2 linked regions of the Desulfosediminicola ganghwensis genome follow. The protein of the gene in region 2 interacts with the protein of the main gene of each other region in a pairwise test. Links are inferred from orthologs where the notes say so. Each region holds a gene or a part of one and is shown on either strand. Other genes may lie near its edges. The genes, in order: hflC and ftsH.

Region 1 (11,660 bases), 2.4 Mb from region 2 along the record:
ACCAAGTGCATAACTTTATATTCTTTTGTCTTGCCCTGCGTATCCCGGCATACTCTCCATGTCCGATAATCCGTACAATCTGCTTTTCGGGCCACAGATACAGAATGCCCAGAAAAGCAGGATGCCGTATATCATGAAATCGCCTTTCACGCAATCATGTTAGAACATCCGGAGGATGAGCAGCCAGCCGGAAATGCATACCCTTTCTCCAGCAGCCCAACACAAGCAAGCCCGGCAGGGATCTGATGATGACACTGACACTATGTACATAAGTTATAAAAAAACTACTCATTTTCAAAAAATCCCGATACTATAGCCGATCTCAACTGCCAGAGGATCTGTAATCAAAATAATTTTGCCAGGAATTTCGAGCCGACTTGATTTCTACATGGTGGTACCACCACCTCCTTCCACTCCAATATTTTCATAATCAAGCACGATTCTTCTTGATATATAAAGAAAATTTAATAAATATTTCACTTTCACTTTCACTACCCTGCATCATTCTCTTGAAGGGAAAATGAAAACCCTGACAACCCCGCAAGGGTGGCTATATCAATAAAAGTTATAGGTTATTTCAGCAAATCTGAACGTTTGCTGCCCTTTCCTTTGCTCCTTTCACTGTTTCACTTTCCGACATACACCTGAAACTTTAACAACTTAGAACGAAACCCAACCTCGATCGCCTCCGAAGTCAGACCTTGACTGCACTCTGAAAAGACCCTAATATGAGGCTTCGCACATTAATCATCTGCCTGATTTTTAAGGCGGATGGAGCAAATATTTCATTTTTCTAATCGAGGAATTCAAGAATGCTTGAACTCAAAAAAGGTGTAGATATCCTGGAAGCAGTCGGAGGAATTGCTACCATAGAGGATGCAAAAGCCGTTCTTTCCGAGCGACTTGACGAAACCAACCAGCAAAAGTTATCCGTTGTAAAAAATCAGGATGCTCTCATCAAGATCGCCAACGCTATTGTAATGTGCGGCCCTGAGAAAGTTTTCATCAATACCGGCAACGATGATGACCAGCAGTGGATTCGTGAGTATTCCCTGCAAAAAGGTGAAGAAGCCAAGCTTGCCAAGCCAGGCCACACCATTCACTTTGACCTGCCTCAGGACCAGGCCCGACTGGTGAATCAGACCTATTACATCATCAACGAAGGCGAACAGATGAGTTCGCTGGCAAAATCGCTCTTACGTGACGAGGCTCTGGACTACGTAAAAGAATTCATGCCCGGCGTTATGGCCAATAAGGTCATGATGATTGGCTTTTACGCACGCGGTCCTGTCGGAGCTGAAGCTGCCATCCCAGCCATAGAAATCTCCTCTTCATCCTATGTTATGCATTCTGCCGAGCTCCTCTATCGTAACTGCTACGAGGCTTTTGACAAGGAAACTGAACGAGCCGGACTTTTTTACACCAACGTGCACGCCGAAGGTAATAATACCCCGGAAGATGTACCCAATGCCCGGATTCTTATGGACAGAAGCTGGCAAACCACGTTTTCTACCTTCTGTACTTATGCAGGTAATACCCTGCTGCTTAAAAAAGGTAATCACCGGTTTTCTGTCGATTACGCGACCTATTACAAACTTGGCGAGCAAATCTCCGAGCACATGTTTATCACAGGCCTGACCGGTCCCAACGGCAGAAAAACCTTCTTCGCCGGTGCTGCCCCTTCCGGATGCGGCAAGACAACCACAGCCATGGTCGGTACAGACTTTGTCGGGGATGATCTGGCCCAGATGTGGATCGCAAAGGATGGTTCTTTACGGGCAATTAACCCTGAAAAGGGTATTTTTGGCATAGTCGAGGATGTTAACCGGGAAGGTGACCCGTACTTGATGGATTGCCTGCGTGGTGACGGCACCGAAGTAATCTGGTCCAACGTACTGATAGATGATAAAGGTGTACCGCACTGGGTCGGTAACGGTGAGCCTGTACCAGAGAGAGGCATAAACTTTCAGGGTGAGTGGTACAATGGCAAACTCAACTCAGACGGCAAGCCAGTTCCCATGTCACACAAAAATTCACGCTGCACCCTGCTTGCATCCGCCATCGCCAATCATGCCACCGAGATCTCCGAATCCCCTGAGGGAGTGCCGGTAAAAATTATTACGTATTCCGGTCGTGATGCCGATACCATGCCACCCGTCTGGGTTGCCAAGTCAATGAACGAGGGTGTTGTGATAGGCGCTTCCATCGTATCAAAGGCCACGGCTACCGAGGTGGGCGCCTCCGGTGTACGCAGACAACCCTGGGCGAACGCACCTTTTATCCCCGGTGCTCTTGCCGATTACATGAAAGCTCAGTTTATCTTTTTCAATTCACCCGAGTTTTCCGATTCTGACAGACCAATCATGGCCGGACTCAACTATTTCCTCACCCATGAGAACAGAGGTGGTTCAGGGACCGGGTTGCTTGGTGAAAAACGGGATGTGCGCGCCTGGCTCGGCTGGCTTGAACTCTATGCACACGGAGATGTAGAGGCCATCGAAACCCCGATCGGCTTGATTCCGAAATATGAAGACCTGAAGAAACTCTTCAATGGAATTGACAAGGAATATCCTAAAGCTCTCTACAACATGCAGTTTGCCCTCTATGTGGATAATATAGTCGGAAGGATTGATCTTCAAACCGACGCCTACCAGAAAGAGACTGGCATCCCTGTCGAGCTTTTTGAGGTTTACCAAAGGCAGAGAAATGCGCTTATTGATCTCAAGGCCAAGTACGGAAGTGTTGTCAGTGCTGATGACCTGATCCTGAGTCAGCCTTAGGCGGAAACAGCTTTTTCACCGCTCTGAAAACGAGTTACATACCAGAAAATTCAGGTCGAGGGTCCCCACCCTCGGCCTTTTTTGTTTTTTGGGAAAAAATACGTCTTGCTTACAAACAGTTACCTTGCCAACTCAGCCAACCGGACCTATTGTAGAGGCTGATAAGTTATGAGAGAAAAAACGCCTGACAACACAAACCACGCAACCTCATCTACATAACCTCGCTACACGCACATCAGGATGCTCCCCGTAATTTCCAGGATTGAACGTGACTGAAAACCAGCACCCTACCCAGACAGTTACCCAGACCAATAACCAACAACAGGCAAACCTCTTTTCACTGGTGCTCTCTGCAGCACGAATCAATCACACTGTGCAAAAGATTGATTCCGCCAACTGGGAGATACACGTCAACCATCAGGATTACCCCAAGGCCGATTACGAATTGGGTGTCTTTATCGAGGAAAATCGAAACTGGCCGCCAAGCCAACCGGCTCAGGATCAATTTGCCCCAATATTTCAGGCACACACCCTGCTCCTGATTGGCATAATGGTTCTCTTTTTTTCTGTTACCGGAAGCTGGTCACCACTGTCGGAGTGGTTTCAACAAGGCGCAGTCAACTCCAGCCAGATTCTTAACGATGGGGAATATTACCGGCTGGTAACTGCACTGACACTTCATTCAGACATAGTTCACTTGTTGAGTAATTGCTTTCTTGGCGCTTTCCTGTTGCACTTTTATTTTCGCATTCTCGGAAACGGAATCGGCCTGGCCGCCCTGCTTGTTGCTGCAACTTCAGCAAATATGCTGAATGTTATCGGTCACGGGCCAGGCCATCTCTCTGTTGGTTTTTCCACAGCGGTTTTCTCGGTAATTGGAATATTATCTGCTATTAATTTCCGACATTACAAATTGAAACGTCCAGCCAGACTGCTGCTACCGCTCATGGCAGGGGCTGCGCTGCTGGCAATGCTCGGCAGTAGCGGAGAAAGAACAGACCTGGGCGCCCATTTCTACGGCTTGGCAACAGGGCTTATTACTGGTTTATTTTTAAGTTTTGAGACGGTCCTTAGACAGAGGGAAAAATTTAAACTGCAGCTTATACTGGCACTATCAAGCTGGTTTATTGTACTCATGGCATGGTATTATGCTATCAATTGACGCCATACCCGTGCCCAACCGCCGAATCGGGTTGAAATATTGATACGATTTGGTAGCATCTAAAACAGTAAAGACTTACCTGTTTAGACTTAAAAGTTTATAGAGTTATTCACTTTTTTTCACCCGGACACTGACATGGTTAACTCAGTGTTATCCGGAACATTTCAGTTTAGGAGATTTTTCTATGTCCATGCAGGATCAACAGCCTCCTTGGGGCCGCAAAAACAAGCCCCAGACTCCGGAAGAAATGGTTGCACAGCTTATAAAAAAGCTGCAGGATTTCTTCTCGGAAAACCAGAAACAAAGTCCCGGCCCAAACGGCTCCACGCCAGAACGCAAGCCGGTCAATCCTTTTGCCAGCATAAGCAAAATTCTAGCTATCATCCTTGTGCTCATCATGATCCAAGGTGTCTACTCATCGGTATTCAAGATCCAGCCCAGTGAAGTCGGTGTAGTACTTCGACTTGGTAAATACGTTCGTACCGTTGACCCGGGTCTGCACTTCAAGCTTCCCTACCTCGAAGCTCTGTACAAAGTCGATATTGGGCAGATCAGAAAGCAGGAATTCGGTTTCAGAACCCGCTCCAGCCAAGTCAGTTCATTTGACAGAAGCGCCTATGAAATGGAATCACTGATGCTGACCGCAGACAAAAACGTCATCAACGTTGCCTGGATCGTTCAGTACAAAATCAGCGACCCTTACCAGTATCTTTTCAAAGTAAAAGATGTCACACAGTCTGTTCACGATGCCTCCGAAAGTGTGACCCGTCGTATCGTGGGTAACATGGACTTCGACTATGTTCTCAGTAACCGTGACCTGCTCGCTGCAAGCGTAAAGAGCGAACTGCAGACAGAGCTGAACAGGTTCGAGGCTGGTGTCACTCTGGTTACCGTACAGTTCCAGGATATCAATCCACCGGAACAGGTTAAACCTGCCTTTAACGAAGTGAACGCTGCCGACCAGGACATGAGACGTCTGGTTAACGAGGCACAGGCCCAGTACAACAAAGTTATCCCTAAAGCTCGCGGTACCGCACTGCAGATTATGGAAGAGGCTCGTGGTTACGCCGCTGAGAGATTGAACGAAGCCAACGGTCAGACAGACAGGTTCCTCTCCATTCTGAAAGAATACGAAAAATCACCCGAGGTAACCCGCACCCGTATGTACATCGAGACGATGCAGGACGTGCTGCCCAATGTCGAGTCTGTATACATCATCGACGAGAATCAGCAGTCGCCAATTCCGCTTTTGAACATTGGCAGCTCACCAGCTATCGCAGCCCCGAAGACCAACTAGTGTGGAAACCATAAGGAAGCACAGATGAAACAAATAATACAGTTTTTCTCAGTCGGCCTCATTCTCCTGGCTATCACTGTCATATATGACGGCTTTTATATTTTAGAAGAAGGTCAGCAGGCTGTTGTCACCCAGTTCGGTGCACCTGTCGGCGACCCCGTAACCGATGCCGGACTGCATTTAAAGATGCCATTTATCCAGCAGGTTAATGAGTTTGAAAAGAAGATCCAGATCTGGGACGGTGAACCAAACCAGATCCCTACCAATGATAAGACTTTCGTGTTCCTCGACATTACCGCTCGCTGGAAAATCTCCGACGCACTCCGGTATCTGCAGGCAGCAAGTGGTTCTGAGGTTCGGGCCCAGTCCCTTCTGGATGACATTATCGGCGGTACCGTTCGCGATATGGTGAACAAAAATAATCTGATTGAGATTATCCGCAGTTCTGATTGGTCTGAAGATACCATGACCCCCGGCATCAGTAATGAGGCTATGGGGACCAGACCGGTGATGGGTCGCGACAAAATTGCCGACATTATCCTCGAGACCGCAGGCAGGGCAACCCCACAATACGGCATTGAGCTGGTTGACGTAATGATCAAACGCGTCAACTACATCGAATCCGTACGTGAGAGAGTTTATGACAGAATGATCTCCGAAAGACAGAGAATCGCTGCAGAGAAACGTTCTTTCGGTGAAGGTCAGAAGAATGAGATTCTCGGTACCATTGAGCGAGAGCTGAAAGAGATCATCTCCAACGCCAACCGTGAAGCACTGATAATCCGCGGTAATGCTGATGCCGAGGCAACCCAGATTTATGGTGATGCTTACTCTCAGAACCCTGACTTCTATCAGTTCCTCAAGACTCTTGAAAGCTATGATAAGGTCATTGGTGGTAACACCAATCTGGTTATCTCTTCGGATTCCGATCTCTATCGCTACCTGAAAAGTGTAGAACCAACCAAATAAGCTTACAGAACTTCGGAGTACTAACGAAAAAGGGGGACATTGCTTGCGCAACGTCCCTCTTTTTTATTGGCGTAATTAAAGCAGGTTCACAGCTTGATTACGAATCCAGGCCATCACTTGTTCCGGGATAAGCTGGTTTCTGCTCAGGTTTATACGGTATACGTCCTTTCGTCTCCAGTAGTTCCTGGAATTGATCCAATTCTGCATTTGACTCAAGACTCTCGACATCGAGCTTTTCAAAGCGACAGTTACATTTATTCAACTGACCGTCGCACCATGGACAAATCTCCACAGGGCAACCCAGTACATGAACCTGGCCCACTGCAACCTGGCAGGCGGGGCAGACTTCTTCGCCAATTTCTACGGCAAGTTCTTCCTGCTCTTCGATCGGGCTGTAGGACTTAACAAACTCATCATTCATGCCATGACCGAAAAACTGAAGGATGTCAGCGGGTACTTCATCCTGATTGAATTCTCCGAGGATTTGTGCCTGCCCTTCAGATACCACAGCATTATACACATGGTTGGCAGTAGTCAACGCCAACAGGATGACTCCCTGAATAGTGTCCAGTCGCTGAATTTTTACCACAGCCTCTTCCCGGGTTTCCGGCAACACCCTGTAAAACTCAAGCAAAACCTCCAGCGCTTCAGAGTTATTTTTGTATTTCTCGACCAATTTTTTCGCTGAATCTCTCTCGGAATCGGTTACCCCGTACTCGATAAATATATCTAGTTCTCCGATCAACTTCTGCTGGGACTTCTCGGGCAACATCATTTTCCTGACTCCTGTATTATCAATTCTCAATGTAAAAGTATTATTTTCAGGCCACACTGCCTGGCTAAACCTCAGTCACTTTTTTTGCAAACCGCTATAAATTACACACCCGTCATTTACCAGGCACTAAAAATTGTCGCAAACAGTAGCTTGAAATACATTCAGGAGTGGTGCTCACCCATCAAAACAGTACCCCAGCTCATGAGCTGACAGGTGGCTACCTGCAAGAGCTCAACTTTGATTGTTGCGTAACCTTCGTACAGCCTCATGCGAACCGCTATGCCCCGCCTGACGGGCAACCACATCGAAATAAAAAGAAAAATTGCGTTGTTCTCTATTTTCGGCTATATTACTGACGAATCGATGGAAATACGGTCCCAACATGGTCATCTGTTCACCCCGCTATCAGCACCATGCCAGCCCGCCAGGACCGCTCCTTTCGGCAGCAAATTTCATGCACCCAGACATTTTCATTCTACTGTAATCGTACCGTCTGTGCATCAATCAGCAGTAACTTTCCCTAACGCTTGCCGAATAAATTACTGAAGTGTGTGTTACCATTTCTGGTCACCGTTTCAACAGCTACGAGGTATACCTATGTCCCAGGAATTTGCGCAGCTTTGTATTGATGGTCAAACCTATACTCTTCCGATCGTTGAAGGTACTGCTGGTCAAAAAGCTATTGATATCAGAACGCTACTTAAAGATAGCGGCTACATCACTCTCGACAGCGGCTACATGAATACCGGCTCCTGCACCAGTTCCATTACCTATCTCGACGGCGGAAAAGGAATTCTCAACTACCGCGGTTACGCCATTGAAGATCTCGCAGAAAACTGCCAGTTCATCGAAGTAGCCTACCTTATCCTCAATGGGGAACTGCCGAACTTTGAGCAACTCGAACAGTTCAAAAGGGATATGCGTCGGTTTGCCCTGATTCATGAGGACATGATCCATTTCTTCGATCACTTCCCGCCTAACGCCTCACCAATGTCCATCCTTTCCACCATGGTTGGTTCGCTGCACAATTTCTACCCGGAAATGGATGTCGAAGAAGATCCTTATGGCGGAATTATTGTAACCACTGCACGACTAGTGTCAAAAATCAGAACAATCGCAGCCTTTTCCTATAAAAAGAATATAGGCCATCCATTGGTCTACCCCAATGCAAAATTGAACTATGTGCAGAACTTCCTGCACATGATGTTCGATCGTCCAAATATGCCCTACGTCATCAAACCTGAAGTGGCTTCCGCATTGAACAAACTGCTCATTCTCCACGCCGACCATGAGCAGAATTGCTCAACATCAACTGTCCGCCTGGTAGGCAGCGCCGGAGTTAACCTCTACGCTTCGATCTCAGCAGGCATCAGCGCCCTCTGGGGGCCGCTCCATGGTGGTGCCAACCAGGCAGTTCTTGAAATGCTCGAACTGATCTATGCAGATGACTGTAATTACAAAAAATATATAGAGAAGGCCAAAGATAAAAATGATCCGTTCAGGCTCTCCGGTTTCGGCCACAGGGTATATAAGACATTCGATCCGCGTGCTAAAATCATCAAGGATGCCTGCCATGAAGTGCTTGTTGCTCTGGAAATTGAGGATCCATTGCTTGACATTGCACTGGAACTTGAGGAACGCGTAAGAAAAGACGATTATTTTCTCTCCAGAAACCTCTACCCCAATGTGGACTTTTACAGCGGTATCATTTACCGGGCCATAGGCATTCCCACAAATATGTTTACCGTTATGTTTGCTCTCGGCCGACTGCCAGGCTGGATTGCCCAGTGGCGTGAAATGAAAGAAGATAAACACAATTCAAAAATCGGCAGACCCCGACAGGTATATACTGGCCACAATCTCCGACAATTCATACCGATGCACCAGCGCAAGTAATTCAGCATACCCGGTTCTGCAAAATAAAAAGGGAGCGAATCCGGCTGGATCGCTCCCTTTTCTTATGCAATTACGCCCATGCAAAAATGGTTATCAGGATTTAGCCAGACTTTTCCCGATCTCAACATTAACCACCAACGGCACATCAAGTTTCATAGCGCCTTCCATGGCCAATCGAACCATCTCGCTGGTCTCTTCAACCGCATGTTCAGGCACCTCTAAAACGAGTTCATCGTGAATCTGCAGCAACAGCTTTGCCGGGCTGCCTGTTTCTGCGATCTTGTGCTCAACCTGCAGCATGGCAAGCTTGATAATATCGGCTGCTGTACCCTGGATTGGGGTGTTAATCGCCATGCGCTCTGCAAACTCTCTGCGCATTTTGTTCTTAACATCTATCTCGGGACAGCCTCGGCGTCTATGCATCAACGTGGTCACATACCCATCGTTTCTCGCCTGCTCGACAATATCCTCCATAAACTGTTTCACTCCGGAATAGTGAGCAAAATACTTATCAATAAAATTCTGCGCATCCTTTCTGCTGATATTCAGCTGGTTGGAGAGACCAAAACTGCTCATGCCGTAAACAATTCCGAAATTGATGCTCTTGGCAACTCTGCGCATATCCGGAGTTACCAGCATAGGGGATACTCCAAAGATCTGTGCCGCCGTTCTGGAATGAATATCCTCTCCTGCGTTAAAAGCTGCGAGCAGGGCCTCATCCTGCGAGTAATGGGCCAGAACCCGAAGATCGATCTGAGAATAATCAGCAGACACAAAAGTATAGCCCTCCGCCGGCACGAACGCCTGGCGAATCCGATTGCCCTCTTCAGTTCGAATCGGAATATTCTGCAGATTAGGATTACTGGACGAGAGACGTCCGGTAGCAGTAACTGCCTGGTTGAATGAAGTGTGGATTCTCCCAGTAATTTTATCACGCAGAGAGGACAGCTTATCCACATATGTCGACTGCAGCTTGGCGAGTGTACGGTACTCAAGGATGAGGGCTGGCAGTTCGTGCTTAGAGGCAAGTTTTTCAAGCACTTTAACATCGGTCGAATAGCCTGTTTTGGTCTTCCTGCCATGGGGAAGCTCTAAATCCTCAAAAAGTAACTGACCAAGCTGCTTAGGTGAATTTATATTAAACGTTTTTCCTGCGAGTTCATAAATGCTTGCCTCAATTGCTTCGAGTTTGCCCGCGAACTCAAGCGAGAGTTCTTTCAGAATCTGCTCATCCACACAGATTCCCCTCACCTCCATATCGGCTAATACCGGGACAAGCGGCATTTCGAGATCATAAAAAAGCTGATCGAGATCTTTCTCAACTATCTGCGGTTCGAACTCCTGCCAGAGTTGCAGGGTGCCATAAACATCTTCACAGCTGTAATCACATGCTTCTTTCAGACCTACATAGGCAAAACAGTCTTCACGACTATCTTTGCCGACGACATCCTTAAAGGCTGTCATTTTTATACCGCGATCAAAACAGAGATCATCAAGCTTCAATGAACGCCCTGGAACTTCAAGCAGGTGAGCCGCAATCATGGTATCGATCAGTCTGCCAGCAAGGCGAATGCCCCAATGCTGATCGAGTACGGTAAAATCATATTTCAGATTATGAGCGATTTTGGCAATGGTCGGATCGGAAAACAGCGGCTCCAGTATTGATTTAACCAACTCCTTATCAAGTTGGCCTGCCACCCGTTCCCCTGCTTCGTCACGATGTCCAACCGGCACATACCAGGCCTGATCTGAGTCTGCACAGAGAGAAATACCCACCAGTTTGGCAACGCGAGCGTCAAGCGAGGTGGTTTCAGTATCAAACACCACCGAACCGCACTCTTGCAATTTTTCTACAACCGCCTTCAGCTCACCCTCATCGGTAACCAGTGAAAATCCGTCTGTCGATATTTTCTCCGACGTATCGATATCCTTCAGAAAGGTGGTAAACTCGAGTTCAGTAAAGAGGGCTGCAAGTTTTGCATCGTCGGGTTTCTGAATCGAATAAACATCGAGTGCCACTGGTACTTCGGCATCCTCCTTGAGCCTGATCAAATCTTTGGAAAGATAGGCGGATTCCCTGTTTTCGATGAGTCGTTCTTTCATCTTGGACTTTTTCATCGACTCAACATTTGCATAGAGACCATCAAGGTCACCGAACTCGGCAATCAATTTTTCCGCGGTTTTCTGCCCTACTCCTGGCACACCTGGGACGTTATCGGAGCTATCGCCAATGAGGGCGAAGATTTCCAGAAGTTTATCCGGGGTGACTTTATACTTTTCGACAACAGCCTCAGAATCCATGACTTTGTCTTTCATGGGGTCCCACATGACAATGGAATCACCAACCAGTTGCAAAAGATCCTTGTCTCCGGAGACGATGACAACGTTATGGCCTTTTTCGGCAAGTTTCCTGGCCGATGAAGCAATGAGATCGTCTGCCTCAATCCCCTGTTCTTCAAGACAGAGTATATTTGAAGACGCTACAAACTCCCGGATATAGGGAAGCTGCTGGGCGAGATCTTCCGGCATTTGCGGCCTGTTGGCCTTGTATTCCTTATAAATTTCATGTCTGAAGACAGGTCCTCGGCTATCCCAGGCAACTGCAATGTATTTCGGGTCGCGTTCGCGCATGATGCGTCGAAGAATATTTATGAATCCAAAAACAGCGTGGGTCATCATGCCCTTACTGTTGGAGAGAGGTTTAACCCCATGGTACGCTCGGTAAATATAGGCGCTGCCATCTATTAAGTAGACATCTTCTTTCACGAAATGAACTCCTTT
Region 2 (11,850 bases):
GGAATGTATGTATAAGAGGAGGAAATCGCATATCAGTTGGTAATAATGTAATGATTGATGACGAATGTGTTATCGATGCCCGTGGGAATGAGGCGGAAATTGTTATTGATGATGACGTATTGATTTCCGGGGCGACAGTTATTCGGGCAAGGAATGGTGTTATTAGAATTGGGAGAGGTTGCTCACTTGGCAGAAACTGTATTTTTGGTTCAGAAAAAAAACTGATTGTCGGCGACGAGGTGCTCTTTGGGGCTTTCAGTTATGTGGTTGCTGCAGGTTTTCATAGGTTTGATAATCCAGCGCTCAGCATAATAGCCCAAGGACACAGGGCGAACCAAGGGGTGGAAATTGGCAAAGGCTCCTGGCTGGGAACCAGAACGACAGTCTTTGATGGCTGTAATGTTGGTTCTGGCGCAGTGGTGGGGGCACATGCCTTGGTTACCAAGGATATACCTGCAATGGCTATCGCCTATGGTTGCCCTGCCAAGGTGACAGGTGCGCGACCAGGGAAAACAGAAGATGATTCGGGGGAAGCTGGAAAATAGCCTCCGGTGCTTCGAAACATTCACTGGAGAAGTAGTTGCAATTGAATTTCTCCAGTGTGCATTGTGCTGATGTTGTAGTCAGGTGGTTATTGGACAACGTTTTTCAATGAGAGTGATATACGCTTTCTTTCCTTGTCCACCTCCAACACTTTTACTTTTACATGTTGCCTGGTTTTTACCACATCAGCCGGATCTTTTACGAAGCGATCTGCAAGTTGGCTGATGTGGATCAGACCATCCTGATGAACGCCTATATCGGCAAAGGCCCCGAATTTGGTAACATTGGTAATAATTGCGGGCAGCACCATTCCAGGTTCCAGATCGTCGACAGTATTGATGCCTTCCGCGAAACTGAAGCTGATGAAGGCCTGACGCGGATCGCGCCCCGGTCGCGCCAATTCGGCGATGATGTCCTTTAAGGTCGGCAGGCCGATCGTTTCGGTGAGATAATTTTCAAGTTTGATGTTCTTTCGAAGATTCTCCGAGCGCATCAACTGGGCAACATCCGCTCCCGCATCTTTTGCCATTTGAGTGACAATAGGATATCGTTCAGGATGGACAGCGCTTCTATCAAGAGGGTTCTTACTTGCTGCAACTCTTACAAAACCGGCACATTGTTCAAAGGCCTTGGGGCCGAGCCGGGGAACTTTAAGGAGCTGTTTACGAGTGGTAAAGGGGCCGTTTTGCGTACGGTACTCAACGATGTTGGTTGCAATCATTGGCCCTACGCCCGATACGTATGTTAAAAGCTCTGCACTGGCACTGTTTACCTCTACGCCAACGCTGTTTACGCAATATTCAACAACGTCATCAAGGCCTTGCTTCAGCGCTTTCTGGTCGACATCGTGCTGGTACTGGCCAACACCAATTGCTTTAGGGTCTATTTTAACCAGTTCAGCCAGAGGATCTTGCAGACGCCGGCCTATGGATATGGCACCACGGACAGTGAGATCCAGATCAGGAAATTCTTTACGCGCAGTCTCTGAAGCCGAATAGACTGAAGCACCATCTTCATTGACCATGGTAATAATGATATCACCAGGAAGACTGAGCCCTCTGATAAACTCTTCCGTTTCACGACCAGCGGTGCCACTGCCAACTCCGATGGCCTCGATCTGATGTTTCTTTACCAGTCGAAGAACGGTTTCAGCTGCAGCTGCTTGCTGTTTTGCGGACTGAGTCGGGAAAATGGTGGTTGATTCAAGTAAAGATCCCTGGCCATCAAGGCAGACCAGTTTCGCTCCGGTACGAAAGCCCGGGTCCAATGCCAGTACCCGTTTTTGCCCAAGAGGAGAAGCAAGGAGCAATTCTTTTATGTTACCGGCAAAAACTTCAATTGCCTCAAGGTCGGCCTGCTCCTTGAGGGTCTTGCGTAATTCGTTTTCGAGCGATGGTGCAAGAAGTCTGTTGTATCCATCTTCGATTGCCAGGCGGACCTGCTCGGCTCGGCCTGTTTTCTTGGTAATATGGAAAGGGTAGAGTGCTGCAATACCATCTTCTGGCGGTGGTCGTAGTGAGAGTGTGAGCAATTTTTCATTTTCACCGCGCAACATTGCCAAAAGCCTGTGGCCTGCAATTTTTTTCACCGGTTCCTGCCAATCCAGATAGTCGCGGTACTTTTCTGCTTTTTCCCGGTTTTTTTCAACCACCTTCGAGATAATGACTGCTTTTTCGGCAAACAATCTCCGCAGTGCCTGCCGTGATTGCTGGTGCTCACTGATTCGTTCTGCGATGATGTCACGGGCACCGGCAAGAGCGCTTTCCTCGCTCATCTCCTGCTCAAGAGAGCGTAAAAATCTTTCTAGCGAAAAGGGGACCTGTGGTTTGCTGTACAAGCTCTCAGCGAGAGGCTCGAGCCCGGCTTCTCTGGCAATGGTTGCCCGTGTTCTTCTCTTTGGCCGGTACGGCAGATAGAGATCTTCCAGAACGGATAACGATTGAGCTTTGGTAATGGCATCCTTGAGCTCTGATGTAAGTGCTCCCTGGCTTTTAATCGTCGCGAGAATAGTTTCTCTGCGCTTGGTTATTTCCTGAAAAAGATGTAATTCGTCCCTGATCCGGGTTATCTCGACTTCATCCAGGGAGCCTGTGGCTTCTTTTCTGTACCGGGCTATAAAGGGGACCGTACAACCATCTTCGAGCAGGGATATGACGCCCTGCACGTTTTGCGGAATTAATTGAAGGCTGGTGCTGATCGTTTTAACGCAGGTGGTTGGTTCCATAATCTTATTGAATATAACGTATGGTAGTTGAAGAGTTTATTGTAAAAATAGCGACTTCCCGAAACTCATTGAATAATTACAGGACAGCTGATAACTATTATTATAGTTATCAGCTGTTATATCAGAATGTTATATCTTAGAGTAAGGTAAATAAGTTCCAAGCTAAAGCATCACAATAGTAGTGTTGAGGTAATTTTGTAATACAGGAATATTCCATGGATGAAAAGCGAAAGATAGTTGAGATTGTCAAAGTACGAGCTGTGCTGAAAGCTCTGACGCCGGAAGCGATCGAAGCCATGCCTCAGCCCCAGCGGGTTAATGATATGGTGATTATTAGAAAATTCCCATTTCGCATAGGCCGGGAGTCCAGAGTACGAATGGTCGATGGACGAATTGTGCGGGTCGAACGACCAAAACTTGGAGGACGGGAACCCAATAACGATCTTTACCTGTTAGACGGAGGGGAATTACTCAACATCTCCAGGGAGCATCTGCAACTGGAAAAACATCCTGATGGCTATAAGCTCATTGACCGCGGCAGTGCCTGTGGCGTTCGCATCGGCGAGAGGGCAGTTGGCGGCTGTGATGATGGGGGAGAGATGGAGCTGGTGGACGGTGACGTTTTTGTGATGGGAACCACTCAGTCACCGTACCGCTATCAATTTATTGTTCTGGATGAATAGCTTCCGCTATCTGCAAAGCCTGCCTGGTGGCCTCGACATTATGTACTCTGATAATGTCGATTCTGCTTTGAACAGCGAGGGCTGATACCACTGCGGTACTGAGATCCCGCTGTTCTGCTTCCATGCCGGTGAGCAGGCCGAGAAAACTCTTTCTGGAGTGGCCAAGAAGTACCTGCTGGCCGAGGGTGCGGAACCTGTCCAGATGTCTGATTATTGCCAGATTATGAGATAGAGTCTTGCCGAAACCGATGCCCGGGTCAACAATAATTCGTTTCCTGTCAACGTTATTTGCGACCATCCACTCAATACGTTTTTCAAAAAACGTTAGGATATCTGAAATGATATCCTGATATTCAGGTCTATCCTGCATGTCGGCGGGGGTACCCTGCATATGCATGATGACAACTGGTGCATCTGTCTCCTGAACAACTTCGATCATTTCAGGATCATGATTCAGCGCACTGATATCGTTGATGATGTTGGCTCCGGCAGCGAGTGCCTGTCTGGCTACCTCTGCTTTGGTGGTGTCAATGGAGATAGGGGTGGAGTGCAGTTCACGAACTGCCTTGATTACAGGAATGGTGCGGGCAAGTTCATCCTGCAGGGATACAGGTTCTGCATATGGGCGGGTTGATTCCCCGCCCACATCCAGAATGTCTGCTCCTGCTTCAATTAACTCTGTGGCGTGGTGTACTGCCTTGTCAATCGAATCAAAACTGCCGCCGTCGGAAAAGGAATCAGGGGTTACGTTCAGTATCCCCATGATTCTGGTTCGTATGGTTCGCATTCAGGAAATCCTTGATAACCGTAGAGAGCTTACTGCGATAGCAAAGTTATGCAGCGTCGTTACGGGAGAACGGATTCTTTGGGTCTTCCGTATCGGTACCGGTTTCGGCAGAAGATTCAGAGCCAGGTGCTTCTGATGCTTCTTCGGCGGAGGACTCGGTAGCACTCTCAGTAGCTGCGGTTTCCGCTTGAGCAGGTTGCTCAGGGGTTGCCTGGGCTGCGGCTTGGGCAGCAGCTGCAGCTGCGGATTTCTTGGTGGCGTTTTCAGCCATGCGCTTTTCGACCTCAGGGAACTGGCCAGGACGAAGCTCGTTGATCATCCTGTCGATATCTTCGAGCACGATAGTCTCTTTTTCCAGTAACAATTCAGTCATCTTGTTGAGAATATCACGGTTATCCGTCAGTAACTGGGTGACTTTATCGACAGCAGTACTGATGATACCTTTGACAGCTGTATCAATCTGGCGAGCAGTATCATCACTGAAGTCACGGTGTTGTGCAATCTCACGGCCAAGGAAAATCTGCTCCTCTTTTTTACCGTAGGTAAGCGGACCGAGTTCATCGCTCATGCCCCATTCACAAACCATTTTACGGGCCAGGGCGCTTGCTCGCTCAAGGTCGTTGCCGGCACCGGTGGTTATCTCGTCAAAAACGATCTTTTCGGCTATACGGCCACCAAAGAGGATGCAAATTGAATTCTCGAGAAACGACTTGGAATGGGTATATTTCTCATCTATCGGCAGCTGCATGGTGAGACCAAGCGCACGGCCGCGTGGGATGATAGTAACCTTGTGAACCGGGTCGGTTCCGGGCAGCAGCCAGGCAACAAGTGCATGACCCGCCTCGTGGTAGGCTGTAACCTCTTTTTCCTTGTCGGTAATGATCATGGATCGACGCTCTGCACCCATCAGGATCTTATCCTTGGCCTTCTCAAGCAAGGTCAGATCGATCTGAGCAGCACCACTGCGCGCTGCCATCAGGGCTGCTTCGTTGATGAGGTTCTCGAGATCGGCACCAGAAAAACCTGGGGTACCTCGTGCGACAATTTCCAGATCGATTCCCGGGGCCATCTTGGTCTTGGCGGCGTAAATTTCAAGAATTTTCTTACGGCCTCCAACATCAGGCACCGGTACCACTACCTGGCGGTCAAAACGACCGGGGCGAAGCAGGGCAGGATCAAGAACGTCAGGACGGTTGGTTGCGGCAACGATGATAACACCTTCGTTGGACTCGAAACCATCCATTTCGACCAGCAACTGGTTCAGTGTCTGCTCACGTTCGTCATGACCACCACCAAGACCTGCACCACGGTGACGACCTACTGCATCGATCTCGTCTATGAAGATGATACATGGTGCGTTTTTCTTGCCCTGGGTGAACAGATCACGAACACGGGAGGCACCTACACCAACGAACATCTCAACAAAGTCGGAACCGGAAATGGTGAAAAATGGTACGTCTGCTTCACCCGCAATTGCTTTGGCAAGCAGTGTCTTACCGGTACCTGGAGGGCCGGCAAGCAACACACCTTTAGGAATACGACCACCAAGATTGGTAAATTTCTGCGGATCTTTAAGAAAATCAACGATCTCTTCAAGTTCTTCCTTGGCTTCGTCAATACCAGCTACATCGTCGAAGGTTACCTTGTTCTGGCCCTGCTCCATAAGTTTGGCACGGGTCTTACCAAAGGAGAGCGCGCCTCCCTTGCCACCGCCCTGCATCTGACGCATGAAGAAAATCCAGACACCAATCAGCAGCAGCATCGGAAACCAGGAGACAAAGATGGTCATAAACCATGAGTCCTTCTGAACTTCCTTGACGCTTATGTCAACACCCGCCTGTCGAAGCATCGGGATGAGATCCCGGTCAGCAACGGGGTAAATGGTCTGAAAGGCCTTGCCGTCCTGGGTAGTACCGCTGATCACATCGCCATTGATGACAACGCGGGTAATAGCTTTTTTATCTACGCTATTGATAAACTCACTATAAGTAATGGACGGTGAGGTTGTTTGCGGACTGTTGAAAAGGTTGAAGAGCAGGATCATGGTGAGACCAATCACCAACCACATGCTTAAATTTTTATAAAAAGTATTCAAAGAGTCCTCCGGTGGCTCCTTTTATTATGGGGTTTTATCGGTAACTTTCCAGAATGATATGTTATTCAAACTGGTCAGCCCCTCTCATATCGCACTGGTAACAGTAAAGCATTATCAGGGTATGTCGAGGGGCCGTAATCATTTTTTTTCAGTATACCACTAGGTAAAGTATTGTACAGGCTGAACTCCTATTTCATGTGTACGTACTTCACGTATTGCTCGAACCACTGCCCGGGCACCGGTAATAGTAGTGGAGTATGGCACGTGGTAATTAAGGGCGGAACGCCTGATTGTATAGGCATCTTCGGTCGTCCGCCTGCCAAGGGAAGTGTTGATGATCAGCACGATTTCCTTGTCGCGTACCTTATCGAGAATGTGGGGTCTTCCCTGGGAAATTTTATTGACCAGCTCGCAGGACACACCGTTATCCTGAAGATAATTGCCGGTACCGTCTGTGGCTACAATGGAGAAACCAAGCGCTTCAAGGTTTTTTGCAACCGGCAGGATCGCAGCTTTGTCACCATCCCGCACACTGATGAATACAGCGCCGGAGAGCGGTAAGGTGGAACCGGCTGCCAGATGTGCTTTGGCAATGGCAAGACCGAGTTTCTCATCGATTCCCATCACTTCGCCAGTAGACTTCATCTCAGGCCCAAGCAGGGTATCTACATTTTCAAAACGGTCGAATGGGAAAACGGCTTCCTTCACCGCCCAGTGGTCGATCTCAACTTCTTTTGTGATACCGAGATCATCGAGACTCATTCCCATCATTACCTTGGTAGCCAGCTTTGCCAGTGGTAAGCCGGTTGCCTTGGAGACAAAGGGTACGGTTCTGGAGGCACGCGGATTTACCTCAAGAATGAAGAGAGTTTCATCCTTTACGGCAAACTGCACGTTCATCAGGCCCACCACACCAAGCTCCTGGGCCATAGCCCGGCTGGCATCCTTGATCTGGTCTACGATGTCTTTGCCGAGGGTGTATGGAGGCAATACGCAGGATGAGTCACCGGAGTGAATACCTGCTTCTTCGACGTGCTCCATAATGCCGCCGATGATGGTCCTGGTACCGTCGCAGAGGGCGTCCACATCTACTTCGATGGCGTCTTTTAAGAATTTATCAATCAGGACCGGGTGCTCGAGCTTGGAGCCGCCAACCGCTTTCATGAATTTTCTGATACCATCATCATTGTAGACGATGCGCATGTCTCGACCACCGAGAACATAAGACGGGCGAACCACGACCGGATAGCCGATACGTCTTGCGGCCTCAAGTGCCTCTTCGAGTGTATGAACTGTATCGTTTTCGGGTTGACGCAGGTTGAGTTTCTGCAGAAACTGCTGGAACCGCTTTCGGTCTTCGGCGCGGTCGATGGCGTCCGGCTGAGTGCCAATGATTGGTACTCCTGCCTTGGCAAGGGGTACAGCCAGGTTCAATGGAGTCTGGCCACCAAACTGGACGATGATGCCGTCCGGCTTCTCCTGCTCAATGATGTTAAGTACATCCTCGTGGGTCAGCGGCTCAAAATAGAGCTTGTCGGAGGTGTCGTAGTCGGTGGAAACGGTCTCGGGGTTGGAGTTGATCATGATCGACTCTACCCCAATCTCTTTCAGGGCAAAGGCGGCGTGCACGCAGCAGTAATCAAATTCGATACCCTGGCCGATCCTGTTGGGACCGCCGCCGAGAATGACAATCTTCTTGCCTTTGGTCTCGACTGCTTCGTTCTCCATCTCGTAGGTGGAGTAGTAGTATGGGGTGTACGACTCAAACTCGGCAGCGCAGGTGTCGACGAGCTTGAATACCGGGGTCACCTCATGTGACTTACGCAGCTTGCGGATATCGTCATCGGAAGTGCCGGTAAGATGTGCCAGCTGAATATCGGAGAATCCCTGCTCTTTACAGGTTCTAAGGAATTTTTTATCGAGGCCCTGAAAACCGCGTTTGACGATTTCGCGCTCTGTGTCGACGATCTGCTTGAGGTTATGCAGAAACCATGGGTCGATGGCACTCAACTTGTAGATTGCCTCAATCGGCATCTCACGACGTAGCGCCTCATACAGATGCGGCATTCTCTTGGAGTTCGGCACCCGCAAGTTGGTTTCCAGATCTTCGATCTCGAGCTCGGAAAGATCGATTTTACCATCGGCGGAGAAGCCGAAACGACCTATCTCCAGGGAGCGCATACCTTTCTGGAAAGCTTCCTTGAAGGTACGGCCAATAGCCATAGTCTCACCAACAGACTTCATGGCGGTGGTGAGTACGTCCTCCGCTTCCGGGAATTTCTCGAAGGTCCAGCGGGGAATTTTGACTACGCAGTAATCAATGGTTGGCTCAAATGCGGCGTAGGTTTCACGGGTGATGTCGTTTTGGATCTCATCCAGGGTGTAGCCTACGGCAAGCTTAGCGGCGATCTTGGCGATCGGGAAACCGGTAGCCTTGGAGGCGAGCGCGGAGCTTCTTGAAACCCTTGGATTCATCTCAATAATGACCAATTCTCCATCTTCCGGGTTTACGGCAAACTGCACGTTGGAGCCACCTGTTTCAACACCGATCTCGCGGATAATGGCGATAGCCGCATCGCGCATCTCCTGATATTCACGGTCGCTCAGGGTCTGGGCCGGGGCGACAGTGATGGAGTCACCGGTGTGTACACCCATGGCGTCCATGTTCTCGATGGAACAGATGATCACAACGTTGTCCTTTCTGTCTCGCATTACTTCGAGTTCGTACTCTTTCCAGCCAAGAAGGCTTTTTTCGAGCATGATCTCGGTGGTCATGGAGAGGTCGAGGCCGGAGGTGCAGAGTTCTTCAAGCTCCTGGCGGTTGTAGGCAACACCACCGCCTGTGCCGCCAAGGGTGAAGCTTGGACGAACGATGACCGGAAAACCGATATCATCGGCTGCAGCCATTGCATCTTCCAGGGTACGGACGATAGCGGACTGCGGAACGTTGAGGCCGATAGCGTGCATGGCAGCCCTGAATTCCTCCCGACCTTCAGCTTTTTTGATAACGTCTATGTTAGCGGCCAGCAACTCGACGTTGTACTTCTCGAGGATGCCGGTCTCAGCAATTTTTATCGCGGTATTGAGCGCGGTCTGGCCACCGAGGGTCGGTAGAAGTGCGTCTGGACGTTCTTTCTCAATAACCTTAATGACGAACTCCGGGGTGATAGGCTCAATGTACGTGGCGTCGGCCAGTTCCGGGTCGGTCATGATGGTTGCCGGGTTGGAGTTGATCAGGACAACTTCGTAACCTTCCTCTTTCAGGGCTTTGACTGCCTGGGCACCGGAGTAATCAAACTCACAGGCCTGGCTGATGATAATTGGGCCGGAGCCGATGATGAGGATTTTCTTGATATCTGTTCTTTTCGGCATGATCTCGTTCTCTATATGCTAAAATAATTGCGTGTGCTTCGCGTACCGGTTTTCGAGGGTCCTATTTGTTGTCCCGCATCATGTCGACGAAACGGTCAAAGAGATAAAGAGAATCGTGTGGACCTGGGGCATGTTCCGGATGGTACTGAACTGAAAACGCAGGGTGCTTTTTGTGGCGCATACCCTCGCAGCTGTTGTCGTTGAGATTGATATGGGTAAGTTCAACCTCATCTGAATTGAGGCTGTCCATATCAACACAGAAGCCATGATTCTGGGCAGTAATTTCAACATGGCCGGTGGTCAGGTCTTTTACGGGCTGGTTACCGCCACGATGTCCGAATTTGAGCTTGAAGGTTGAACCTCCGTAGGCCAGGCTGAGCATCTGGTGGCCGAGGCAGATGCCAAAGATCGGTTTCTTGCCGAGCAGTGTTCTCAGGGTATCCACAACTCCTTCAACGCCTTCCGGGTCACCGGGGCCGTTGGAAAGGAAGATGCCGTCAGGAGCCATGTCGAGCACGGTCTGGGCGTCTGTGGTAGCCGGCACAACCTGAAGCTTGCAGCCACGCTCCGTCAGTTCTCTGAGCTGGTTGTATTTGAGGCCGAAATCGAAAGCCACAACTTTGAAAGGCTCATTGCTGGTGGTGCAGTCAGCGGTTTCAAAATTAGTGCCGGGTACAGGTTTGTTATCAGCCCAGCCATATGGCTCGGTACAACTCACACGCTTAACCATGTCCTGGCCAACGAGGCCGGACCATTCACCGGCTCGACGAATCAGTGATTCCGGGTCTAGATCTTCAGTGGATACGATGCACTTCATGGCACCGACAGTACGGATGTGCTTCACCAGGGCGCGGGTATCAAATCCATGTACGCCAAGTACATCGTGCTCTTTAAGGAAATCTGCGAGTGTTGCGGTGGATCGGAAGTTAGATGGAACCGGATTATACTCTTTCATCAGAAAGGCTTTAGGGTGAACCTTAGATGATTCCATATCTTCAGGGTTAACACCGTAATTGCCGATGAGGGGGTAGGTCATGGTGACCAGCTGGCCGGTATAGGAGGGATCAGTAAGAACTTCCTGATAGCCGCTCATAGAGGTGTTGAAGACAATCTCACCGATGGCTTCGCCAGCGCCGGTGAAGGATTGTCCCTCAAAGATTGTCCCGTCTTCCAGGGCGATGAGTACTTTCATTCTATAGTATCCTTTTTTTTCTGTACCTGTGCCGATGTGATAGTACCTTAAGGCATCTGCAGGATGAGTGAAGATGTGCTTGACCAATTAGCGCATTTGCTGCGGATCTGACACATTACCTGCGGTGCAGGCGTGGTTGTGCGGGTGGCTGGCAGCATGGGTGCATACTCACAGTACCCGATGCAGGTCTCAGGGCGCGCAGAAAAACTGTAATGTATAACCCGTTATGACAGATTTAGTCAAGAGTAAAGGCCGGTGCGTGTCATCGCCCAGCGATGCAATTACCATGGTCTATGCGGAAAATGGTAGCTAAACGCATATCTCGTCGGGTGCTTCACATTATTCATGCAAAGAGTTCAACAAACCAAATTAAGTTTAAGTTCAATTTGGGAGAAGGGAAATGGAAAAAACGCTTGCAGGAAAAGTGGCAATTGTAACGGGCGGTTCACGTGGCATAGGCAGGCAGATAGCATTGAAACTGGGCCGGATGGGCACCAACGTCAGTGTTAATTATGCACAGAGCAAAGGACAGGCTGAAGAGGTTGTGCAGGAACTCGCCCAGGAGGGTGTACAGGGTGTGGCCATACAGGCGGATATGAAGAAAGTGTCGCAGATCAGAGAACTCTTTCAATCTTCTGTCAAAGAATTCGGCAGGTTGGATATACTGATTAATAACGCCGGGATGTTGCTGAATACACCAGTTATCGAAATGGATGAGGAAAGCTATGAAGAATTGATGGATCTGAACCTGAAGAGTGTCTTTTTCGCCTGTCAGGAAGCTGCAAAAACCATGGCGGATGGTGGTCGTATAATAAACATCACATCCACCGTGACAAAAATGCTGCTTCCGACCTACGGTGCATATGCAGCAAGCAAGGGCGCAGTTGATCAGCTGACCCGGGTGCTGGCAAAGGAACTGGGGAACAGGCAGATCACAGTCAATTCTCTCTCCCC

The links.
Region 1: the proteins of ftsH (region 2) and hflC interact in binary tests that used the Escherichia coli proteins (3 or more experiments, as listed by UniProt). The link is inferred for Desulfosediminicola ganghwensis from one-to-one orthologs.

What each region holds. Positions count from the first base shown.
Region 1 is NZ_CP050699.1:5,104,725-5,116,384, forward strand. Bases 4,449-7,235 are described here. They hold hflC (protease modulator HflC), read left to right. Parts: upstream 4,449-5,263; coding sequence 5,264-6,208; downstream 6,209-7,235. Other genes in these bases: hflK (FtsH protease activity modulator HflK), read left to right, coding at 4,449-5,239; FCL45_RS22100 (hypothetical protein), read right to left, coding at 6,306-6,983. Also shown: FCL45_RS22080 (phosphoenolpyruvate carboxykinase (GTP)), read left to right, coding at 813-2,780; FCL45_RS22085 (rhomboid family intramembrane serine protease), read left to right, coding at 3,049-3,942; more of hflK, read left to right, coding at 4,127-4,448; FCL45_RS22105 (citrate synthase), read left to right, coding at 7,581-8,879; polA (DNA polymerase I), read right to left, coding at 8,973-11,645.
Region 2 is NZ_CP050699.1:2,716,757-2,728,606, forward strand. The notes cover bases 3,809-6,785. They hold ftsH (ATP-dependent zinc metalloprotease FtsH), read right to left. Parts: upstream 6,333-6,785; coding sequence 4,284-6,332; downstream 3,809-4,283. Other genes in these bases: folP (dihydropteroate synthase), read right to left, coding at 3,809-4,237; carB (carbamoyl-phosphate synthase large subunit), read right to left, coding at 6,492-6,785. In the rest of the region: FCL45_RS11570 (acyltransferase), read left to right, coding at 51-545; FCL45_RS11575 (Tex family protein), read right to left, coding at 632-2,767; FCL45_RS11580 (FHA domain-containing protein), read left to right, coding at 2,983-3,450; more of folP, read right to left, coding at 3,431-3,808; more of carB, read right to left, coding at 6,786-9,704; carA (glutamine-hydrolyzing carbamoyl-phosphate synthase small subunit), read right to left, coding at 9,766-10,896; FCL45_RS11605 (SDR family oxidoreductase), read left to right, coding at 11,297-11,850. UniProt on the Escherichia coli protein: Acts as a processive, ATP-dependent zinc metallopeptidase for both cytoplasmic and membrane proteins. Plays a role in the quality control of integral membrane proteins.